4 regions of the Paenibacillus cucumis (ex Kampfer et al. 2016) genome follow, and region 2 is predicted to be linked to each of the others. Evidence: riboswitches for the same ligand, from Rfam matches in the RefSeq annotation. Region 2 holds a riboswitch; each other region holds the start of a gene.

The links. A riboswitch is a leader RNA that binds a small molecule or an ion and turns the genes downstream of it on or off. The one in region 2 is predicted to bind cyclic di-AMP.
Region 1: it holds a riboswitch for cyclic di-AMP, as region 2 does, so the genes downstream of both, H7T88_RS21380 (hypothetical protein) here and H7T88_RS16815 (3D domain-containing protein) in region 2, are expected to answer to the same signal.
Region 3: it holds a riboswitch for cyclic di-AMP, as region 2 does, so the genes downstream of both, H7T88_RS13100 (resuscitation-promoting factor) here and H7T88_RS16815 (3D domain-containing protein) in region 2, are expected to answer to the same signal.
Region 4: it holds a riboswitch for cyclic di-AMP, as region 2 does, so the genes downstream of both, H7T88_RS20460 (C40 family peptidase) here and H7T88_RS16815 (3D domain-containing protein) in region 2, are expected to answer to the same signal.

What each region holds. Positions count from the first base shown of each region.
Region 1 is NZ_JACLIC010000038.1:1,828-7,285, forward strand. It holds gene H7T88_RS21360 (Rha family transcriptional regulator) at 1-96, opposite strand, end outside; gene H7T88_RS21365 (urease accessory protein UreF) at 363-1,064, opposite strand; tRNA gene H7T88_RS21370 (tRNA-Leu) at 1,526-1,608, shown strand; gene H7T88_RS21375 (glutathione peroxidase) at 1,813-2,292, opposite strand; cyclic di-AMP (ydaO/yuaA leader) riboswitch at 2,671-2,846, shown strand; gene H7T88_RS21380 (hypothetical protein) at 2,965-3,393, shown strand; gene H7T88_RS21385 (HAD family hydrolase) at 3,551-4,249, shown strand; gene H7T88_RS21390 (Nramp family divalent metal transporter) at 4,380-5,458, opposite strand, start outside.
Region 2 is NZ_JACLIC010000025.1:120,108-125,565, reverse strand. It holds gene lpdD (prenylated flavin chaperone LpdD) at 1-295, opposite strand, end outside; gene H7T88_RS16820 (polysaccharide deacetylase family protein) at 450-1,268, shown strand; gene H7T88_RS16815 (3D domain-containing protein) at 1,400-2,071, opposite strand; cyclic di-AMP (ydaO/yuaA leader) riboswitch at 2,074-2,270, opposite strand; gene H7T88_RS16810 (amino acid ABC transporter ATP-binding protein) at 2,456-3,178, opposite strand; gene H7T88_RS16805 (ABC transporter substrate-binding protein/permease) at 3,165-4,631, opposite strand; gene H7T88_RS16800 (M20 family metallopeptidase) at 4,830-5,458, shown strand, end outside.
Region 3 is NZ_JACLIC010000022.1:10,300-15,757, reverse strand. It holds gene rnmV (ribonuclease M5) at 1-216, opposite strand, end outside; gene H7T88_RS13100 (resuscitation-promoting factor) at 372-1,556, opposite strand; cyclic di-AMP (ydaO/yuaA leader) riboswitch at 1,826-2,079, opposite strand; gene H7T88_RS13095 (TatD family hydrolase) at 2,321-3,088, opposite strand; gene H7T88_RS13090 (HD domain-containing protein) at 3,465-4,742, opposite strand; gene H7T88_RS13085 (AbrB/MazE/SpoVT family DNA-binding domain-containing protein) at 5,071-5,325, shown strand.
Region 4 is NZ_JACLIC010000035.1:16,184-21,641, forward strand. It holds gene motA (flagellar motor stator protein MotA) at 1-219, opposite strand, end outside; gene H7T88_RS20440 (hypothetical protein) at 455-748, shown strand; gene H7T88_RS20445 (4a-hydroxytetrahydrobiopterin dehydratase) at 961-1,254, shown strand; gene H7T88_RS20450 (c-type cytochrome) at 1,368-1,724, opposite strand; gene H7T88_RS20455 (GNAT family N-acetyltransferase) at 1,874-2,371, opposite strand; gene H7T88_RS20460 (C40 family peptidase) at 2,734-3,204, opposite strand; cyclic di-AMP (ydaO/yuaA leader) riboswitch at 3,208-3,345, opposite strand; gene H7T88_RS20465 (hypothetical protein) at 3,639-4,493, opposite strand; gene H7T88_RS20470 (M1 family metallopeptidase) at 4,504-5,458, opposite strand, start outside.

The sequences.
Region 1 (5,458 bases), on a different contig from region 2:
ATGTTGTTCGCAAAAGGTTTTTTGATCGACCTGAAGTTCGGTTAGCCGTCGTTTGATAGCCCATCCGAACGGAGTGACTGGTTTCTTCTTGTTCAATAGGGTTCACCCCTGAGTGGATTTTATAGTATTCAGCAGGCCATTCTTCGTGTAAAATAGATAGGAATACGTGCTGTTAGTTACATTATATACGTAAATTCGTCATCTAACAATTAAAAAATACGGAAATAAGTGTATTTTTTGAATTAAAATGACGTAAGTTCGCATTTTGTTGATTGAACAAAATAAAAAAACACGCCAGCAAGGGGAGTTGCGGCGTGTTTTTGGTGTGCTCTGAAAAAGAGGTTTCGAGGAGGAGTGCGGAATTATGCTCTGTAAGCGTGCAGGCCTGCTCCAAGCATGTGGAAGCTGGGAAATAACGACTTCATAGACATGGACGTAGGATGCATGGGTGCATCCGGTGAGGAGGCGCTCACGGTAGTCCATTCATTCTCAAGGTCTGCGGTCAGGCGAGCCAGCAGTTCCCGAGTGGCATTTTCATTTAGGGGGATAACTTTGCAAGCTTCGGATACGCATGCATTCATGGCTGAATGTAAGTAGCCGAGAACCGCCTCTTCGACGGGGATATCGAGGTGGTGGTTGATCCAGGCGTGAACGGTGGGGAGGCAACCAACTGAATTGTATTTTACGAAGATTTGTTCAAGCGGGCTAAGGTCGATCCAAGGATGCAAGGCGCGAGACAGTTTGATTAAACGTTTGCCTATGATTGTTGCTTGCTCTCTAAGTTCAGGAGGGGTTCGCTGTACATGCACAAGTTTGTCGATCAGGGCAATTCGCCAAGTATCCTTATGATCTGTTGCGGTGTAAATCCCCTTGATAGCCATACCTTCTAGACGAACGAGACTGGGGTGTAACTGGCAACGCATAAATGATTCAAGTTCCTCAGCTGTCCGAATAGTGCCTTCCTTGATGTGGGTGTCCATGCCGAAGAAATGGGTGAATCCTCCCACCTGGACAGAGGGATCAAGCAGTTTCGCATAATCGAGTAGCTTATTCCCACGGTTCACGATCATTCGCCTCCTGCGCTTTATTGTGTTATGTTTAATTACATATGATGATCTTTTCTTAAGTTTAATGTGTAAATCCGAATTATATGATATATATATTCACATAAATATCCGTGTTTTGTCAATGATTTATGAGAAAATAAAAAACTTAATTAAATACAATTCATAATTAGTGTTATATAATATAACATTAAAAATTCTATCTGTGTCATATATCCATGTCTAAAATCACTTTGGCCATTTTGCCGAATCAGATTAATGATATGTAATTTTCGAGGAAATATGACTGAATTTTGCAAGAGGTGTGGAATAGGAAGGGGTGAAGAACTGTTATCAATTTAGAGTAAAGCCGGTTGTAGTAAAATGTCATTCATAAAGTAATTCATAAAGTGATTAATAAAGACTTTACTTTTGTTTAAGAATCCGGTATAATCAATTTTGTTGCCGATAATTTACGACATGCGGTCGTGGTGGAATGGCAGACACGCTATCTTGAGGGGGTAGTGGGCGTATGCCCGTGGAGGTTCGAGTCCTCTCGACCGCATCATATGAAGATTTACGAGAGAAGCTTTCCGTGATGGAGAGCTTCTTTTTTTGTTTTCATATAGCAACAAGGACGAATTATTTAGGATGAGGACATGTGTTAAAAGAGAGGACGCAAAAAAGCCGCCCAAAAGCTTGAGCAGTTTCTGGCTCTTTGCTTTATAGGTGGCTTTTTTCGTTTATATGTTTGTTCAAAAGTCTATATTTATTTGTTAATTAGCTTCTGAATATCCTCTTCGATTTTGTCCGGTGTAGTCTGCGGAGCATATCGTTTCACAACTTTACCGTCCTGATCGACAAGGAATTTGGTGAAGTTCCATTTGATGGCTTTGGAACCGAGCAAGCCTGGTGCTTCTTTCGTAATGTGTTGGAAGAGCGGATGAGCGCTTGAACCATTGACGTCAATTTTTTCAAACATAGGGAAGCTTACGCCATAATTCATCTGACAGAATTCAGCAATATCGTCGGAAGATCCTTTTTCCTGCGCGAATTGGTTGCTTGGGAATCCAAGCACTTCAAACGGAGCATCCTGGAATTTATCCTGAAGCTCTTGCAAGCCCTTGAATTGAGGGGTGAGACCGCACTGGCTTGCGGTATTCACAATTAACAACACTTTGCCGCGATATTGGGACATCTCAATCTCTTGTCCGCGAAGGGTGTTTACTTTGTAATCATAGACTGACATGGGGTACGCCTCCATCCTGTTATTCTTAATATACTTATTATATTTTAAACAATTAAATAATGCAAAACTTATTTGGATTTAGCGTTGTTATAACCATTCGCTTGCTGGACTCCAAAATGGATGAGAAATACATGAATCAATTTTTGTGCGGTTGAGAATTAGGTAGCTTGGAAGAGAAGGATAGCGTATGACCTCATTGTAAGCGTTATTATCAAAGGTTATTGCCGGAAATCTGGCGATTCGGTGATCTGTATGCACTTTACATGATCATGGTACGGGTGTATGATTCATAGCGTAATTTGAATTTTAATTAAATTGTACCTGAAAAACGAAACAAACGATAATATCGATCGGTCTTATACTCAAGATTTACGAACGATGTTTTAATCGCTGAGTTTCCATTCATTGTGTATGGAAAACGGGGGAACCAACAGAATGGGCTGTATGACAGCAGCGGACATTCATGGGGTGAATTTTTCGGTGAAATCCGGAAATAGGGCGACTCTCGCGCCCGAATCCGTCAGCTAACCTCGTAAGCGTTAAAGGGAGAGGCAACAAACCGCACGCTGGTTCATGGCGCTTTCGTCATGGATTATTTAAGAAGCGTTTCGGAGGCCTTGGTCCCCACGCTTCTTTTTTTGTTGTCTTTTCACGCCAAGGGAGGAACGAAGAATGGATAAAGAGATGATTTTGGTAACCGCTCCGAATGAAGCTGGACGTAAATTTGTGAAATTGCTGATGTATAAAAAAATGCCATTTGCCGTTCTGACGAACAGTGCTGATGAGGAGCGCAAACTTCGCCGTCTTGGCGTGGAACACGTCATCCGTATGAATACAGCAGCTGCTGAGAAATGGTTTTTGCCGCAAGGCAGTGTAGGCAATGTATTTATTTTTGAGAACAGTCTGAACTTGACATGCCGCTATCTTCAAATTTGTCGCTCTTGGACATCGAAGTCCTTGTGTGTGATCACGGAGCAGAGCCATCCTAAAGGGATTTATCGTGGAATGGGCGCCGATAAAATTGTGTATTCACTGAATGGAGAAGTCGGGTTCCTTCTTAATAGCTGCAATAAACCGGAGGCTGAAGTGAGCAGCTTGTGATTGACATTGATCCAAGGTAAGACGCCTGTTATAATTGCAGGTATAGACTAACGGAATTTGAGGAGACTCATGCTTGTCGTGGGTCTTCTTTTTTTATGGAAACAGTACGGTAGTATAGAAGCGAGGGATAACCTGCAGCTAACGAGGAGGAATCAGCGTGCCGGATATTGCCGGATTGAAGTGGTTGTTTTTTGATGTGGGGGATACGCTGGTGGACGAATGGGAGCCTGTAGATGATATTATTGGGCAATTCGTTCGGGAAGCGAATGATTACGGCTATCCAGTAAAGATTGAGGCGGTAAGAGAACTGTTTGCTACCTGTTACCGTAATTATGAACAGTGGCCCATGAAAGTGGCCATACGTACATATATTCATGATGAAGATCACCGCATTCAGATTCAGGACAAGCTGAAATTCCATAAAGAATTGGAGCAACCGTTTCCTTCTGCAACCAAGGTGCTTGAACAGCTTTCGCATCACTATCGCATTGGCATCATTGCGAATCAGAGTCCTGGGACTGAAGCGAGGCTGGAAAGCTACGGACTTCGTAAATATGTCCATGTCCTGGCCTGTTCGGCAGAAGAAGGGGTGTCCAAGCCTGATCCGGAGTTGTATGCGGTTGCTCTGAAGCAAGCTGGATGCGCGCCGGAAGAAGCGGTTATGATTGGAGATCGAATTGATAATGATATTATGCCAGCACGTAGTTTAGGCTTACGCACCATTCGCATTTTGCAAGGATACGGAAGGTTCCAGCCAGAGCTTTCGGATGACGAGCGTGCAGATTGGACGGTGGAGTCCCTAGATGAACTGCTGCCGCTACTCATACCCGATGAGGATGCAGGCAAATCTATATGAGTCTCAGGTTAGATCGTGTGGGGTAGATTAAAGGTATGAGGGTATTAGAGCGTATCACAATAATGATACAAAGAAGGCCGATTTGCGTTGGGATCAATACCAACAGCGAATCGGCCTTTTCATATATAAACTAGAACAGCATGATGGTCTGGATGATTAAATACACATTCAGCACAACGATGATAGCGGCAATAGCCCAAGAGACAATTTTGAGCCACAGTTTGTTTGCAAAAGGCCCCATGCTTTTTTTGTCACTTGTGAACATCACAAGCGGGATGACGGCGAATGGCAGCTGCAGGGACAGGATGACCTGACTCAAGATCAGCAACTCTTCAGTGCCGCGCTCACCGGCAATAGCAGTGACGATAACAGCAGGGATGATCGCAATCAGTCGGGTAACCAGTCTACGCAACCACGCCGGGATACGGATATTCAGGAAGCCTTCCATGACGATCTGTCCTGCAAGCGTGCCTGTAAGGGTTGAGTTCTGACCGGATGCGAGTAAAGCTACGCCGAACAAGACACTGGCGATCGTTGTACCAAGCAGTGGGGTTAGCAGATGATATGCATCGGATATCTCTGCTACCTGTGTCATGCCAGCGCTGTGGAATACAGCTGCAGATACGATCAGGATGGCTGCGTTAATGAACAGAGCTAACGTCAAAGCAATGGTTGAATCCAATGTGGTGTAGCGGATAGCTTCTCTTTTGCCCTGAGTCGTCTGCTCAATCTGGCGAGTCTGCACAATGGATGAATGCAGATACAGATTGTGCGGCATAACGGTAGCCCCGATGATGCCAATGGCGATGTAGAGCATGGCCGGGTTTTGCAAAATTTCGGTGCTAGGAACGAATCCGTGAAGAACACCGCCCATATCCGGTTTCGCCAAGAATAGGTCGATGCCGAAACAAAGAGCAATGGTTGCCATCAGCACGATGACGAGTGTTTCCAGTGCACGGAATCCTTTATTTTGTAGTACGAGAATGAGTAATACATCCACTGCGGTAATAATCACACCGTACAACATGGGAATGTTAAACAAAAGTTTAAGAGCGATTGCTGAGCCGATGACTTCAGCGAGATCCGTAGCCGCGATAGCCAGTTCACATAGAATCCATAACATCATGACAACGGGAGCGCTGAAGCGTTCACGACAGGCCTGAGCAAGATCACGCCCAGTGACAATACCTAGCTTGCCTGCGAGGGATT
Region 2 (5,458 bases):
CTGCAGTCATTACGATCTCGTCGATCTGCACTCGTGTAATGCTGTCAAAATGTATGCCCATAATAACGGTTACCGTAACTTTCAGTTGCAGGGCCGCCTTGCGGGCTAGCCGCTCACATAACTCTTGTTCCTTGTGTCCCGGGATATGTACCGTTGTTCCACTAACCCGATCATGGTCAACATAGAATGTAGCTACAGCCCCGATATGAGCTTTACCACCCGTAACCAGAAATACCTTGTCCTGTCCTGCCTCAAAAACCTCTAAACGAATGGATTTCAAATCATATGTACTCATCGTCTCTCCACCTATCCTTCTCTATATGTTATATATGGTGGAATTATGGCTTTCATGACCTGATGATGCAATGAAACTTCTCACACACGCATAAAAGAAACAGGCAACGGGCATACCATAGAGAACGCAATTTTGGAAAAAGGAGGCCGTTAACATGCGAATACGCCTCGTCATGCTCGCACTCGTTACTATTATATGCTCTGGGGTTTATACAGCTCCTTTAGCCCCTGCGCCTGTGTCTGCTGCTTCATCTGAGGAACCTTCTTCAACCCTCAGTGATACACCGGCGTCTGGGTCAGATGTTAAAGAAGAACAGTTGACTCTAGGTCAACTTCGTCAAAAATACGCGGATACGTTCAAAACCAATGGCCCTTCCACCAAACAAGTTGCGCTGACTTTTGATGATGTACCTGATCCAAGATTTACACCGCAGGTACTTGATGTATTAAAAAAATATAAGGTTCGTGCTACTTTTTTTGTTGTTGGCAGCCGTGCGGAGAAACACCCGGACTTGGTGAAACGGATGGTGAAAGAAGGACATATCGTTGGCAATCACAGCTACAATCATCCTGAATTCAGCAAATTATCAATGACTGCCTTTCGCAAACAAATACTACATACCGGCGATATCATTCACCGCCTGACGGGGTATACGCCCAAAATGATTCGTCCTCCGTATGGGGACATTAACGAAGAACAGTTGAGATGGGCTGCAAAACAGCATTACAGCATCGTGAATTGGAATGTGGATTCTCTCGATTGGAAGGGACTAGACAAGGAAAAGGTAAAACATAATATTCTCACCGCGGTGAAACCTGGTTCCATCGTATTACAACATGCTGGCGGCGGTACAGGTTCGAACCTGAAAGGTACAGTAGAGGCTTTGCCTGAGGTTATTGAGGAATTGCGAAACCGAGGATATGAATTAGTTACATTGGACGAGATGCTTAAACTGCCAAAAGAGAAACAATAATTGAAAGAACAGGGTGTCCCTCTACGTCGTCATGAATTATGCCTATCATGATTACGCAAGAAAGAACACCCTGTTTATTAATGCTCAATTCAACTTATGACCTCACATCCATAAATGAGAGGGTTTAAGCCTTATTTTAAAATGTACAACTCAATATCCTGAAAACCAAACGAACTAACGAACTGTTTGCTTCCAGGGATAAAGATGTCAATACGATTTCCCTTGATCGCGCTACCTGCATCCAAAGCCGTTGCTACGAAAGCCTGTTTCGGCAATCCAGGGTGTGTATGCCCTGTCACTAATACCTTGGTTCCAAAAGGGATAACCTTGGGATCCACTGCGATTGTGCCGAGTTCGAGCGGGTTGCCAAAATAATCAACGGGGCCCCATCCACCATTCTCGGAAGCATCTGCGGAATACGCTGTTGCTTTAACACTAAGCGTTTTGCTATAGTCGAATGTTTTCCCCCAAGCCTGTACCACTTTATTATCTGTATTCACGTCCAGGCTTGCAGCAGTCACCGTTTTTTCCTGCGACTTCGCTTGAACTGGTGCCGCTTCTACTTTGTTTTCGTTACCTGGGATTGTAATTTTCAAACCACCATAGATGTTATAAGGTGAGATGTCTTTATTCGTTTTAATTAATGTGTTCATATCAACGCCGTATTGCTTGGATAAGGTGAAGAAGGTATCCCCTTCTTTGGCCACATGAACGGAATCCGCGTGAGCCGGAACGGCTTGAATGAATAGAATGGATGTCAGTAGTGCGATGGCTGTTTTGGCTAAACGTTTCTTGTTATGCATGGTCTTCCTCCCTCATGATGCCTGCGAAGTTAGTTGTCGGATTCGGATGGAGGAACCCACCCTATAGGCTGTACGTGACATGCTGAAGCATTATGTATTCCTAATTCACCCCAAGCAGCATATTTCTCAAATCATTAACTATGTCTGCATTGTTACGTCCCCCGCACTTCCGCTTCGGAAGTTTCGGCAGTCTTGAATATATCACAAATTTGTAACCTTAAGCTGTAGTAAATGTTTCCATTTGGCGTTTTAATTCATTTTACAGGTAACAGAAAAGTTACTTTTTCAGCTCTACCTTTTCTGCAAACAACAAAAAAGCGTCACCGGATCTTTCGATCCGATAACGCCGTTATTCATTTGATTCTATATACGGAATGGCATGAATTAAAGTACTTTTGCAAGAAAGTCTCGCGTACGCGGATGTTTTGGCGCACCAAACACTTCATCCGGGGTACCTTCCTCAACGATGACGCCGCCGTCCATGAACAGAATGCGGTCTCCCACCTCACGCGCAAAACCCATCTCATGCGTTACAATGACCATCGTCATTCCGCCTTCAGCAAGCCGTTTCATGACTTCCAATACCTCTCCGACCATCTCCGGATCAAGGGCCGATGTTGGCTCGTCAAACAGCATCACATGCGGCTGCATCGCGAGTGCTCTTGCAATGGCAATCCGTTGCTTTTGACCACCGGACAGCTGGTTAGGATATACATCTTTTTTGTCCGCCAAACCGACTGTCTTCAGGAGATCCTCGGCAATTTTGTTAGCCTCATCCGTGGATTGTTTCTTCACCTTGATTGGAGCAATCGTAATATTTTGCTGAACCGTTTTATGAGGGAACAGATTAAAATGCTGGAACACCATGCCCATCTTCTCACGTGTAGCATTAATGTTATGCTTCGGATCGGTTATCGAAACACCTTCGAAATCGATCTGTCCCGATGATGGCTGTTCCAACAGGTTCAGACAACGCAGAAATGTACTTTTACCCGAACCGGAAGGACCAATAACTACAACAACCTCACCTTTGCCGATCGTTACGTCGATGCCTTTCAGGACATCATTTTTACCATATGATTTGTGTAATTGCCTAACGTCTATCACTTGCACCCAACTTCCTTTCCAATCGTCCGAGCAGCTTGGACAGAATAAATGTCATCACAAAGTAAATGGCTGCCGCAATAATGAACGGGTTCAGACCCTGGAATGTGAGATTTTTGACTACACTTGCTTGATACATAATATCCACCATACCGATGACCGAAATAATGGATGATTCTTTAATGATCGTTACGAACTCGTTACCGATGGCTGGCAAAACGGCCTTGAAGGCCTGTGGCAGAATAATGTAACGCATCGCTGCGCCTCTGCCCATACCTAATGAACGGGCTGCTTCCAGTTGACCACGATCAACGCCTTGAATACCGGCACGGAAAATCTCGGCGAGATACGCACCGCTGTTAATGGAAAGCGTCATAATCCCTGCTTGAAGTGCTGAGAAGTTAATGCCAAAAGTTAGCGACACCCCGTAATAGATAATCATAAGTTGTACCAGCATTGGCGTCCCGCGGATCACCTCTACATAAGTTGTACCAATCCAGCGAAGAATCGCCATATTATGAAGACGGAACAGGCAAATAATCAGACCGATGATGACCCCGAATATTACGCCTAGCGCCGACAACAGGAGCGTGTAACCGATACCTGTTGCATATAAGCCTTTGTATTCCCAGAACAATTGAAAAATGTTTTGAGATTTATTGACTTTGTCAGCCATCAGGAGACTTGCTTCTGTAACCATCTGGTTGATCTTATCTTCGCTTTTCAAGCGGTCCAAGGTTTTGTTTACAGAGGCTAATAACTCCGTATTGCCCTTACGAATCCCGACAGCGGCTTCAGCCTGTTCTTCGTCAGGAACTGCTGCCGCAAGACCGATAATGTCATCCAGGTAACCAGCGGCTACGGTATCTTCTACAATAGCTGCGTCAACGCGTTTCGTTTGCAGTTGTAGCACGATGTCGGAGATTTTATCCAGTGAAGTCAGCTTTGCACCAGGAATCTTCTGTCCGATGGTTTCTTGAATGGATCCTTTTTGCACGCCAATCTTGACATTTTCCAGTGATTTCATGTCCGGATATTTGTCTTTGTCGACATTACGAACCATAATCACTTGTTTGGATTTGTAATACGTATCTGAAAAATCAATGCTTTTCTTACGCTCATCTGTCGGCGTCATGCCGGAGACGACCAAGTCTACACGACCACTCTGAAGTGCGGGCAAAAGTCCGTCGAAGCCCATATCCTCGATAACGAGTTCAGCTCCAAGATCCGCCGCAATTTCTTTGGCAATCGCAATATCAAATCCGACGATTTCGTCTTTACCATTGATGACTTTGTGGAACTCATACGGTGCAAAATCGGCACTTGTACCGAGCACCAGTTTTTTACCGCCTGAGCTGTTGTCTGTCGTTCCACTCGCCAGCGCCGCAGGTGCAGCCGCCGTCAGAAAAAGAAGGAACGTTAACAACATTACGGTATAACGACTTATTAATTTCAACCTTGTTCTCCCCTTACAATGCTATAATTACGATTACATACTGATTCGTCAGTCATGTTGATGACTGAGTCATTATAAAGTACAATGCATGATTATGCAATGCATTTTCAAGATCAAATCTTGACTTGTTTCTGAAATAATACTGCAAACATGTTATACTCATGGAGTTATTTTCATTTTTGCCTAAGGAGTTTAGCCATGACAACAAATAAAACCCAAATTTTTAACGTTATTGATCAATATGCTTCCCGTTTCAAAGACATTTCATCATATATCGGAGCTCATCCTGAACTTGGAAATGAGGAATATCTTGCTTCTGCCCGTTTGAAGGAAGAATTGTCTTATCATGGGTTCGAAGTACAAGCTCCGATTCTCGGACTGGAAACAGCTTTCATCGGTACTTATGCTTCGAGCAAGCCAGGCCCGACCATTGCCCTACTATGTGAATATGATGCTTTGCCCGAAATTGGTCATGCTTGCGGACATCACCTGATCTGCATGATGAGTCTTGGCGCAGCCGTTGGCCTGAAAGCCATTGTGGACGAAGTCGGCGGAACGATCAAGGTGTTTGGTACACCTGCAGAGGAGACACGCGGGGCTAAAGTTCCGATGGCGGAAGCGGGGTTATTCGACGACTGTGATGTCGCACTGATGGCCCATCCATTCTATGCTTATGAAAAATCAGGCAGCTCCCTTGCAATCGATGCCGTACAGTTCGAGTTCCATGGTAAATCCTCACATGCGGCAGCCAGCCCACATGAAGGTATTAATGCCCTCGATGCGGTTATCCAAACATTCACCGGAATTAATGCGTTTAGACAGCAGGT
Region 3 (5,458 bases), on a different contig from region 2:
AGGGACCTTATTGGCGATAATTTTGCGGATACGCTCTCCCGCATGATCCGGATCCGTCAGGATAATGACGCCACGTCTCTCTTGAGCAAGTGCAATTCGCTTCAGAATACGCTGATTAATGGCAGAGCCTCCGGTTTCAATCGTATCCGCTTCGACCGCCCGACGAATCGCTACCGTGTCGTCACGACCCTCCACAACAATCACTTCTTTTATCATGTTCCTTTTCTTCCTTTCTAACGCAAAAAGAAGAGGAATATCCTCTTCTCTGCCAAACGGCGGAGGAGACTGAATTCAGACCCCTCCGCCGCATATTCCGCATGAATCATTCATGCAACTATTTTATAGCATTCCCATTTCAAAGTAAAACGATTTTAGTTCGCTTCCGGCTTAACTGGACCAATCACATAGACCGTTTTGCCTTTTTTACGTCCGAAATTCAGGGCGTGCTTCACACTGTCGTAATAAACGTCAATTTTGTTGCCTTTAATAGCGCCGCCTGTATCTTCCGCACGACGGAAGCCGAGGCCCTCAATGTATACCCACCAGCCGATTGGAATGACCTTGGGATCAACTGCAATGGTGCGCCCCTCCGTTACACGAGTACCGGAAGCTGTTTTTGTACCAATACCCGGCTCTTCAGAAGAGTAGGCTGTCATCGATACATTTTTCAAAACTTTAGAGTATTTAAAAGAATTCCCGGAGACCGTAATCACCTTGCTGCCCGAGGCAGATGTTTTCTTCGAGTTCGTTGTTACAGCTTTTTTGGTCGTCGAAGTTTTGGCCGATACCAATTGAACCTCAGGTTCCTTCACAACCGGTTTAGCCTTTGTACCTACCGCAATCACTTTATCTACACGATTGGTGGCGACCGTTTTACCTACCACTTTTTTGGAGACAAGTTCTCCATCTTGAAATACCTTTTCGATATGTTGCACAATTGTGCCTTCCTTGCCTTTCACTACAACACGGTTATCCCCTTGGAACAAACTTGGGTCTGCCGTTTTCACAACCTTGTAAGCAATCGGTTGTTTCACATCCACTGTATGCTTTGTTACACGCACTACACGAATCTTCATATCCGCTTTAATTGCGGTTCCGAGCGCTGGATACACTTTATCATGATCTTCAACTTGAATACCTGATTGCTGAATTACACCCTGTACCGATGAATCGGTTGTATAAAGAGTCTTGGTGTCTCCGTCTGCCGTGATTTTAACTGGAACGGCCCGCTCAATAACGATTCGGTCTCCGTCGGTAATCGCCCCATTCATGGGCATGGATACCTTGTCGTGAGGGCTGACTGTGATTGACTGCTCCTCCAGCATTTCCTGAAGCATTCCTGTACGAGTCTCTACCACTTGAGCTTTGCCGTCAATAACCAGTGAAACCTGCTTCCCGGCCTGACCGTAAACGACTAACAAGATCATGATTGCAAGCGCAATTGAGAATATCGCGATCAATGCCATTTGACGCAAGTTCTCATGCTTCCACCGCAACGCGAAAGACTTACTGGATGATCGTGACTCATGGGTCTCTTCTGGTTGGAATATGCCCACTTCTCCGTCCTCCTTCATAGCCTCGCCGTCTAAAGTAATGCATGATGTCTTTGACGCGACTATAACAATTTTTCTACAGAACACAGATCAGAGATAATGACCGGTTCTGCACCATGAACCCCTCTTCGCAACATGATGTCATCCTCCTGAATACATACCGTATGATGACAATATTTCTTTTATTCAAAACAAAAAAAGCCAAAGAAAGAGTGTAAGAGACCCTTTCGTGGCTTCCGAATGATTTTGAATATCGGAAATTCATGCACGAGGTTGCCTCTCTTTTTCCGCTTGCGAGGTTAGCTGTCGGGTTCGGGCGAAAGAGAGCCGCCCTATCTTAGGTCACCCGCTCATGGCGGACGCCCTTGAATTCACCCCGAGACCCAAAGAAGAAATCAAATACGGCTTCGCAGAACATTCCGCTGCTTTTGGGTCAGCGAACGATGCGCACCGGCTAGAATCACCGATGTTTAAGCCCTATTGGTTCCCCCGCTCTCCGTTAACGGAGACTCAGCGAGATTGATTCATGAAAGTAATGTTGTCTCATCGGAAAGTGTCCCTTTGTTCATCCCCCGAACATCTGTCCAATTTTCCGCGCAACAATTCACTGAAAAGATGATATCCTGTTTTGATGCATGTTGTAAAGCACGGATCAAGTACGTTTTTCTAAATATTTGGTTAAAATATTGTAATATTCTGCAATTATTCGAGACAAAGAGCAAATTACCTCTCTGTATCTCCCTTTTTCACCCGATTTACTCGTTTTCTTATCGAATCCCAAATCGTTCCATGGCATTTTTGGTGGTAATTGCAGCAATTTCCTCTACCGAAATGCCTTTAATTTCCGCAGCTGCTTCAGCAACCAGACGTACATGCGCTGTCTCATTTCGTTTTCCACGATAAGGATGCGGTGTGAGATACGGGGAGTCCGTTTCTAAGAAAAATCGATCCATCGGAACCTTGGCGAGCACCTCTTTCGGTTGCTTGGCATTTTTGAAAGTGACCGGTCCTCCGAAGGACAGATGGAACCCTAAATCCAGACACATTTTCGCCGTTTCCCAGCTACCGGAGAAAGAATGCATCACACCTCCAACCTCACCAGCCTTCTCCTCACGTAAAATACGCACAATGTCCTCATGAGCATCCCGATTATGGATGACGATAGGCATACTCAATTCACGTGCCAATGCAATTTGTTGTCGTAATACGCGGTGCTGTACCTCCTTAGGGGAAGTGTCCCAATGATAGTCTAGACCGATTTCTCCAATTGCTACCACTTTCTCATGTTTGCACAATGATGCAATCCATTCGAGATCTCCCTCTTGCATCGTAATGGCATCCACCGGGTGCCAGCCTACAGCTGCGTGGATAAAATCATACGTTTCGGCCAGTTTGATCGTTGTTGGAATCGTCTCCCGGTTAAAGCCGATATTAATCATGCGAGTAACTCCGGCCTGAACGGCCCGTTTAATCATGTCCTCTCGGTCTTCGTCGAATTGTGGTGCATCCAGATGAGTATGTGTGTCGAATAACATGCTTTCTCGTTCTCCCTTCATGTCGAAAGTCAAATGCCGATGATTTTTTCATGGGAACTCCCTTATTCTTGTACAGGAATTCTTGCGTTTGAATTTCAAATTTATTTTTTTGCATCATTAAATGATTGGGACAAGCATCAATTTCAGTATTTTCAGTTTTAGCACTCAAGCTACTATATATAGAAGGAAAATAAAAAGTCAAATCAACATCTTGCAAGAAAAGGCGTTAGAAACTGTATAATTACTCACTCGAATTACAAAATTATGTCGATCTACACATCCTCCCCATTAAAGCAGATTACTGTATCATGTAAAATAGCTCTCTTAGAAAGTCTTTTGATATCAAAATGTTTCACCCTGCTGCATCGACTCAAGCTTATAGAAAATAGGGGCGTATATGGGACGGTAATTCATGAAGGATGGCATCCACCTTGTTTTGCGGATAGTACAGATGATGTTTGCCCAGATGAAGTCCACTGATGGAACGAACAATATCAGAAACTTCTGACAGCTCATGCAACTTGTCCTGCCGATCGAGCAGAAGAATTTGCTTATCTGTGGATTGATCTGGACGAAACACATCATACGGATTATCCGTCGGAAAATCAATTTCAAGATCGTACTCGGGATTCAATCCTGCTTGTACAAATGCTTCCCGAATCTCTTCAATGATGTCCAAGTCGATCTGTTCAAGTTCCACATACTTATATAACCTGCGATCCATAAAACGTTCGCACAACTCACTTAGAACAGAATCGTCCTCCTTACGCCACTGCATAAAGGCTGTTTGAATTAACGATTCATCAAGCTGCAGATATTCATGAACTGAAATTTCTCCTTCAAACAGTTTGGGCAGAGGCTCTACCATGAAACGGAATGGAAAGCCTTGCTTCACAAGTTCTTTTGCCCGCTTAAAGATTTGTCGCAATATAATCTCGGAGCTACGCGTCACAGGATGGAAGTAAATCTGCCAATACATCTGGTATCGTGACATCAGATAGTCTTCCACAGCATGCATACCAGACTCTTTAACTACAATTCGTCCATGAAATGGACGCAGCATGCGCAGAATACGATCCAAGTCGATCGTGCCATAATTTACTCCTGTAAAGTAGGCGTCCCTGAGCAAGTAATCCATTCGGTCTGCATCAAGCGGACTGGTTACCAGGTTCACGACAATCGGTTTATCATACGTCTTCTGGATAACGGAAGCCACCTTTTCATCAAAATCAGGAGCATACCGTCTTAGAATCGCCCCTACTTCGGTATCACCCTTGATAATGCGGCATGTCCAATCCTCATGATTCATGTCAAAAGCCTCTTCAATTGAATGAGAGAATGGTCCATGTCCGAGATCATGAAGTAAGGCGGCGCACAACGTCACCAGCTTTTCTCCCTTGGGCCAGTCCGAATAGTGGCTACGTTCAAACTGAGAGATGATTTTTCGGGTAATTTCGTATACACCTAACGAATGGGAGAACCGACTGTGCTCTGCCCCGTGAAAAGTAAGATAAGATGTCCCTAATTGACGAATGCGGCGTAGCCTCTGAAATTCAGGTGTATTGATCAATTGCCATATAATCGGTTCTTGCACATGAATATAATTATGTACCGGATCTTTAAATACTTTTTCTTCCGTCAGACGATGTTCCATTTCGATTCACTCCTTATAAATTGTTCTCTTGCCATAAAGAATAGCGCGTCCAGCTTCAATTTTCACCAACAATTCGACATGTAATGACGAATTTTGTCGAATAAAGCACTTTTGTCGTTTTCCAAATCGACAAAGCTGACATGGATGTTTAAATACGAAAAATTGCTTTCAATCCCTTACCACCAGCAAACTTAAGAAAAACACCCTTTATTTTAAGCTAATTTTAAGGTTGACTGTTTTGGGAATCGTTGGTATGATGGGTATCATAAAACATAAAATAATGTCGAATAATGACAATGATAGTTAGCTGAGAGGAGCACTGATTATAATGATGAAATCAACAGGTATTGTAAGAAAAGTGGATGAACTGGGACGGGTAGTTATTCCAATCGAATTGCGTCGTACACTCGGTATTGGCGAAAAAGATGCTTTGGAAATCTACGTTGATGGTGAGCGCATCATGCTCAAAAAATACGAGCCAGCTTGTATCTTCTGTGGTAACGCTGAGAACGTAACTTACTTCAAAGGTAAAATCGTTTGTAACGAATGTATTTCTGAAATCCCTGCACCTGTAGCAAAATAAGAAAAACAAGTATACTGGAATTATTCAAATCGTTAATTCTAACCTTTTTATATTTCCTTATCGCCTTCCTGGTGTAATATCACCTTGGAAGGTTTTTTTCTAACTTTAAGAGCAGACACATATCTTTCACATT
Region 4 (5,458 bases), on a different contig from region 2:
CAGTTCTTGCTTCTTGAAAAGGATACCGAATAACTTCGGAATCTTCTTAACTTCAGACATAGGAAACGCCATAAAGATGGTTCCTGCCGTACCAACGAAGATAATAACGTATGCTGCCGGGTTATTAACGAGGTTGATCAGCGGAGCACCCTTCAAAAACATACCGAGTACAAGGGAGACTAACCCCAAAACTAGTCCGATAATCGTTGAAATTTCCATCATACACCTCATCCATGAGATAAAATTGAATCCTTTCAGGCGGCAGAATTCGGGCTTCCAGACGAAGGTTCTGCTGCAATCCGTTGCATGTCTGGCAACCTCCATGGCTACCGAAAACGAATGAAACGGTCATGTATAGTATTTATCGACCAGATGGGCTTTTTTTTTAAGGGTTATTTTCAGGTATAATAAGATCAAATCCACCTTTTACAAGGTGAGTGGGAGTGAGAAGTCAATGGGCGTAAAGCATGGACGTGATTATGAAGGAATATTGACAGATTTAACGGTGGCCATAGGACGCATACCGGATCGCTATGTTTTCTTTGAAATGGATGCGGAAGAGTGGGGGAGACTAGGGGAACCGGAACAGCTCGAGGTAGACGAAGCACTGGCGGAGGACTTGTTCTACGCGCTTGGAGAGGAATCCGTCATTCCGGTTGGGAGCGGTGTGGTGATCCATGACAAAGAACAACACCGGATCCATATTTTGATTGGAGAAGAAGAGCTAACCTTTGTACCTCTAATTTAACATGTGTAGTGACGATAAAACCTTGCGCTTCAAGGCACTGAGCCATCTGTTCTATGGATTTTGGTGCTTTGACGTGGTAAGATGATACTCATGAAAAAGGCGCCGCTGGGCGGTGGCCTGCCTTTTAGGCTGTATGGGCAGCATGTAAAGGTGCCGATGGTCATGTGGATGTAAGTCCGCGATGTCTCATCATATGGGGAGGAAGATAACGCATGGTTTTTACGCAAGAGGAAGTCGAAGCTCATCTGGGAAGGCTTGAAGGCTGGGAACTGGAAGAGGGACGGTGGATTGTCCGCAAATTTGTGTTTTCTAACTATATGAAAGGGATTGCTTTTGTGGATGAAGTCGCTGCGATTTCGGAAGCATTCAATCATCACCCTTTTATTACTATTGATTATACAACGGTTACACTGCGTCTTACGTCTTGGGATGCAGGTGGCATTACATCGGTAGACATTAAAGAAGCAGAGCAGTACAACGAAGCTTTTGAGAAAATGAGAACATAATAATCTGCACCAACGTCGTCTGCAGGATGATGTTTGTCATGCATACCAAAAGAGGCTCTTGCCTCCCTAACGGGAGGATGAGAGCCTCTTTGATGCCTTGCGCGCAAGAATGCTTATTTCTTCTCTGCCAGCCACATCGCGATGTGGGCAATTTCCTCGTCCTGCAGTCTGCCTTTGAAAGAAGGCATGCCACCTTTACCTTTGACAATGGTGGAATAGATTTTCTCCACATCATCCTTACTACCGATGTTTGCAAGAGCTGGGCCTACGCCACCTTGAAGCTGATCGCCGTGACAGGAAATGCAGTTGGCTTTCACTAACGTCTCAGCCTGTCCAGCATCCATAGCCACTTCAGGCATGCTTGGTTTGGCTTCCTGCTCCACTTCCTCTTTACCTGGAAGCGTAAACATTAAAACAATAGCTAAAGCACATGCTGCAAAAAATACCCCGCTCATGATCCATTTGTGCATCCCTTATGTCCCCTCCAGAATGAAAGATCATCTAACTCAAACTAATCCCTATCATTATAACGGAAGCCGTCGTTACATCATAGCATTTTGTGGTAATTTTTTGAACTAATCACAAAAGAGAGACAAATTGAAACCATTTAATCGTGAGTTTACTCTCTTGGGCCTTCATAAACCATGCAATGGAAAGGCTTTAAACCACTAGGAGTTTGGCGTTCATATGTATCCTGGATGACAAATCCGCTCTTTAGATATACTTGAATGGCACGGTTATTCCAAGTGAGCACTTCAAGATCAATCTCATTGGATGGATTGCGGCGGATGGCCTCTTGTACGATCGCAGTAACGAAAGCTTTACCAAGACCTTGACCACACAGATCGGGGCGCATACCGAGACCGATTCGTGTGACATGCTGGAGCGGAAAATATTGTGCAAACCCATAAACCTGGTCATGTTGATCCAGGATAATCGCATATTGTTGTTGTCTGAGCTGTGCATCACCGAACTCGACTTCGAGTGCTTTCATCTGTTCCCAAGGAAGCCAGCTATAGATATTGTAAGGTGGGGCGTATTTCCAGCCACATATAAGTTCAGCATGTTCTTCTTGCATCGGTACAACATGAAGTATCAAAGAGGCTTCATTCTTCATATAACAGTGCATGCTCCTTTCTCCAATATCCGTGTCATTGTTCACTCTACAAAAGAGCTGTGTATTAGGCAAGTCTTCATATGATCAGATAAAAATTGAAACAAAAGTCGTGATCATTCCGTTTATATTATAACAGGCTGGGTAAAAACATGATAAGGGCACGGACAAACGAAAGTAGGCGAACGTGTTAGTTCACATACACACCATGACTTGCAACATCGGGAACTACACAGAGTCAGAAAGCATAAAAAAACCGCCGGATACATTCCTGCGGAGAATGTACCGGGCGGTTCTGTTTATACTTCGTATTTCGTTACAGTAGAGTTACATGGTTCCAACATCATGTTGATTACAGCTTGTACCTAGTCAAGGGCCAGTGACTCATAATCGTCCGTGCTCATGATCCGTTTAGCGCCAACGTAGCGGTTAGCCCAGTAGTTCTCACTCAAAGAGCTGATCGTTACACCTTTGGAAGAAGAAGAATGTGCAAACTTGCCACTTCCTACAAAAATGCCTACGTGTGATATACCTTTACCTGTTGTGTTGAAGAACACCAGATCTCCAGGTCTCATCTCCATGCGAGATACGGAATCACCCATGTCGTATTGGGAGCTAGATTGACGAGCCAAATCAATACCTAATTTGTCGAATACATACCGTGTGAATCCGGAGCAGTCAAAACCGTCAAGCGTTGTTCCTCCGCTTTTGTATGTAGTTCCCATTGCTGAATCAATTACTTTATCCATCTTAGAATCTGCAAATGCGCTGCCTGCTCCAAGTGATAATGCAAATGTGAGGCTAAGTACTGCTGCGGTCAGTTTCTTCTTAAACAAGTGATATACCCCTTCCAACGCCTGCGAGGTTAGCTTAAGGATTCGGTTGAAGGTCCCCTATGATCCCTCTGTTTCAAGATCAATTCACCCATAACTGGTTCCCCCGCTTCCCAGGTGCCAGGAATTTGGCTATGCTAGTTATGCACCTGAAAAATGAAAAGAAAATTTAATTTTAAGGATTTAATTTAAAGTTGTTACAAATAAGGATTTAAAGATTACAAAGTTGTTACTAAAAACTCACTGCGCTTATTGTACCAGAGGCTTAGTACTTTGGCAACGTTTAGCAGTAAAATTAACAAAAAAAACCTCGACCTTTGACGGGGAAAGGTCGAGGTTTGCGTATTTATACGTAATAACCAATGAAATGTTTAACATGAGATGGTAACATTTCTTTATTTTTGAAAGCGATCTCAGATGGCGTGTAACATTTTAGTTCAACGTATATGATTTTCATGTCTGGTAGATGTGGACTGCCATAAACGGAAATGACTACATACTTTCCACATACTGAGTAGGCTTCGGGCAAGCGGATAGGATTGTTGCAGGATTAATCCGGATAGTCCTGTCAAGAACCAGGAAGCGGAAGTGAATGCACCAAAGACCACTAAATGCACAACTCCCAGCACCAGCGCAATGCCGATGACAGCAAAGATGCGGCGCACAGCAATCCACAGTCCCTTGAGCGTCCCGTGGATTCGCCCTTCTGCATCCGGGTCAGAAATACCAAACTGCATGTAGAGCACTGCATGATGTACAATCCAGCCATAAATAATCCAGCCTGCTACATATGGAATGCCGGGAAGTAATAAATGAAGAGAATGAAAACTGTCCATTATTGTAGAAAACAATTTGGGCAGAAGCCAGTATGCAGGCAAGAACATGAGAAAGGTACGTATCGTGTGTAGCAATATCATGGGTTTCCATAACGTTTTGATGCCCCGAATAAAAGGAATGCGTTCTTCAGTAGATTGATAATGTTGCAGGGAGTAGAGTAACCCGGCCTGAATAAGTGGACTGATCAGCAGGCGAAGCAATAACATGCCGCCCAAAATCCACAGATAACGCTGGACCTCCGGACCGGACAGGCTGAGCTGGCTTTCCATTTTGAATAAAAGTGTGCTTAGCTCGCCGACATCATCCGTTGGATAACGTAGTAATAGAGGAACGACAGCCGATTGAACCAACCGGTAGATGAAATAACCCCAAGTTAATTGATAGATAAACAAGAGTGCGGCAATAAACATATGCTGACGGACAAGAAACCAGCCTTCACGAATTTTTGCTTTCACTGTCTCCACCTCACCATGACAGACCTCCGAATATGGCTTCAATTAGTTTCGTAGCACTCATGTTCCAGCGGGATTTGACTTGCTCGTCCAGTCCGGTTCTCAGGAAATTGTTCATATGGCGATTTTCGAGCACGATGTCATACAAAGGGTCAGTCATGGCCCAGGTGACAGGAGATGTATATGTCAGTTTATAGGTGACGCGCTCCTCGCGGCCATCCCAGTGTTTGGTTACGGTATGGCCGTCCTCAAACGCAATTCGAACAGGAACCTTGGGAAAGTCACTGCCTTTTTTGATAATGGTGACAGAGGACTCGTACATTTTTTTGCCGTCCTTCTCTATAGAAGAAACGTTGATCTTCTCTACAGCAAAATCGGCCATGCCGTTCCGGTAGACATATTGGTCAAAGTAATCCGCCCAGGAGGTGCGGGTGACTTGCTCAACCACCTTTTGAAAATCACCCGTTGCGGGATGTTTAAAACGATATTTTTTTACATACGTCGAAAGGATTCGTTCCATGGTCTTCGCTCCGACTTGCTGTTCAATGCCGAGTAGCACCAGTTTGCCCCTTGTGTACACGTTGGAAGCATATTGATTCTGTGAGTCAAACTTCCACGAGGGCTGTGTTAGAGGAGCCGGAGATGTGATCAGACCTGATTGTACCGGTAGATTCGGAATCAATCCGTATTCCTGTTCCATCAGTTTATCTTCTGCATAGGAGGTGAACCCTTCATCCAGCCAGGCCTCCTCAAACTCATTGCTCGCAACCATGCCGTAGAAGTATTGATGTCCAATTTCATGAACAACGGTGCGTTCCAGATCGTAACCCGGTGTTGTGTCATCGGCCCCAAAGGCTGTAATGAGAGTTGGGTACTCCATGCCTCCGGCCCCGTTTGCAGCTTTTGGCGGAACCACGATAGATAAGGTGGCATAAGGATAGGGACCAAACCACTTGCTGTAATTCGTT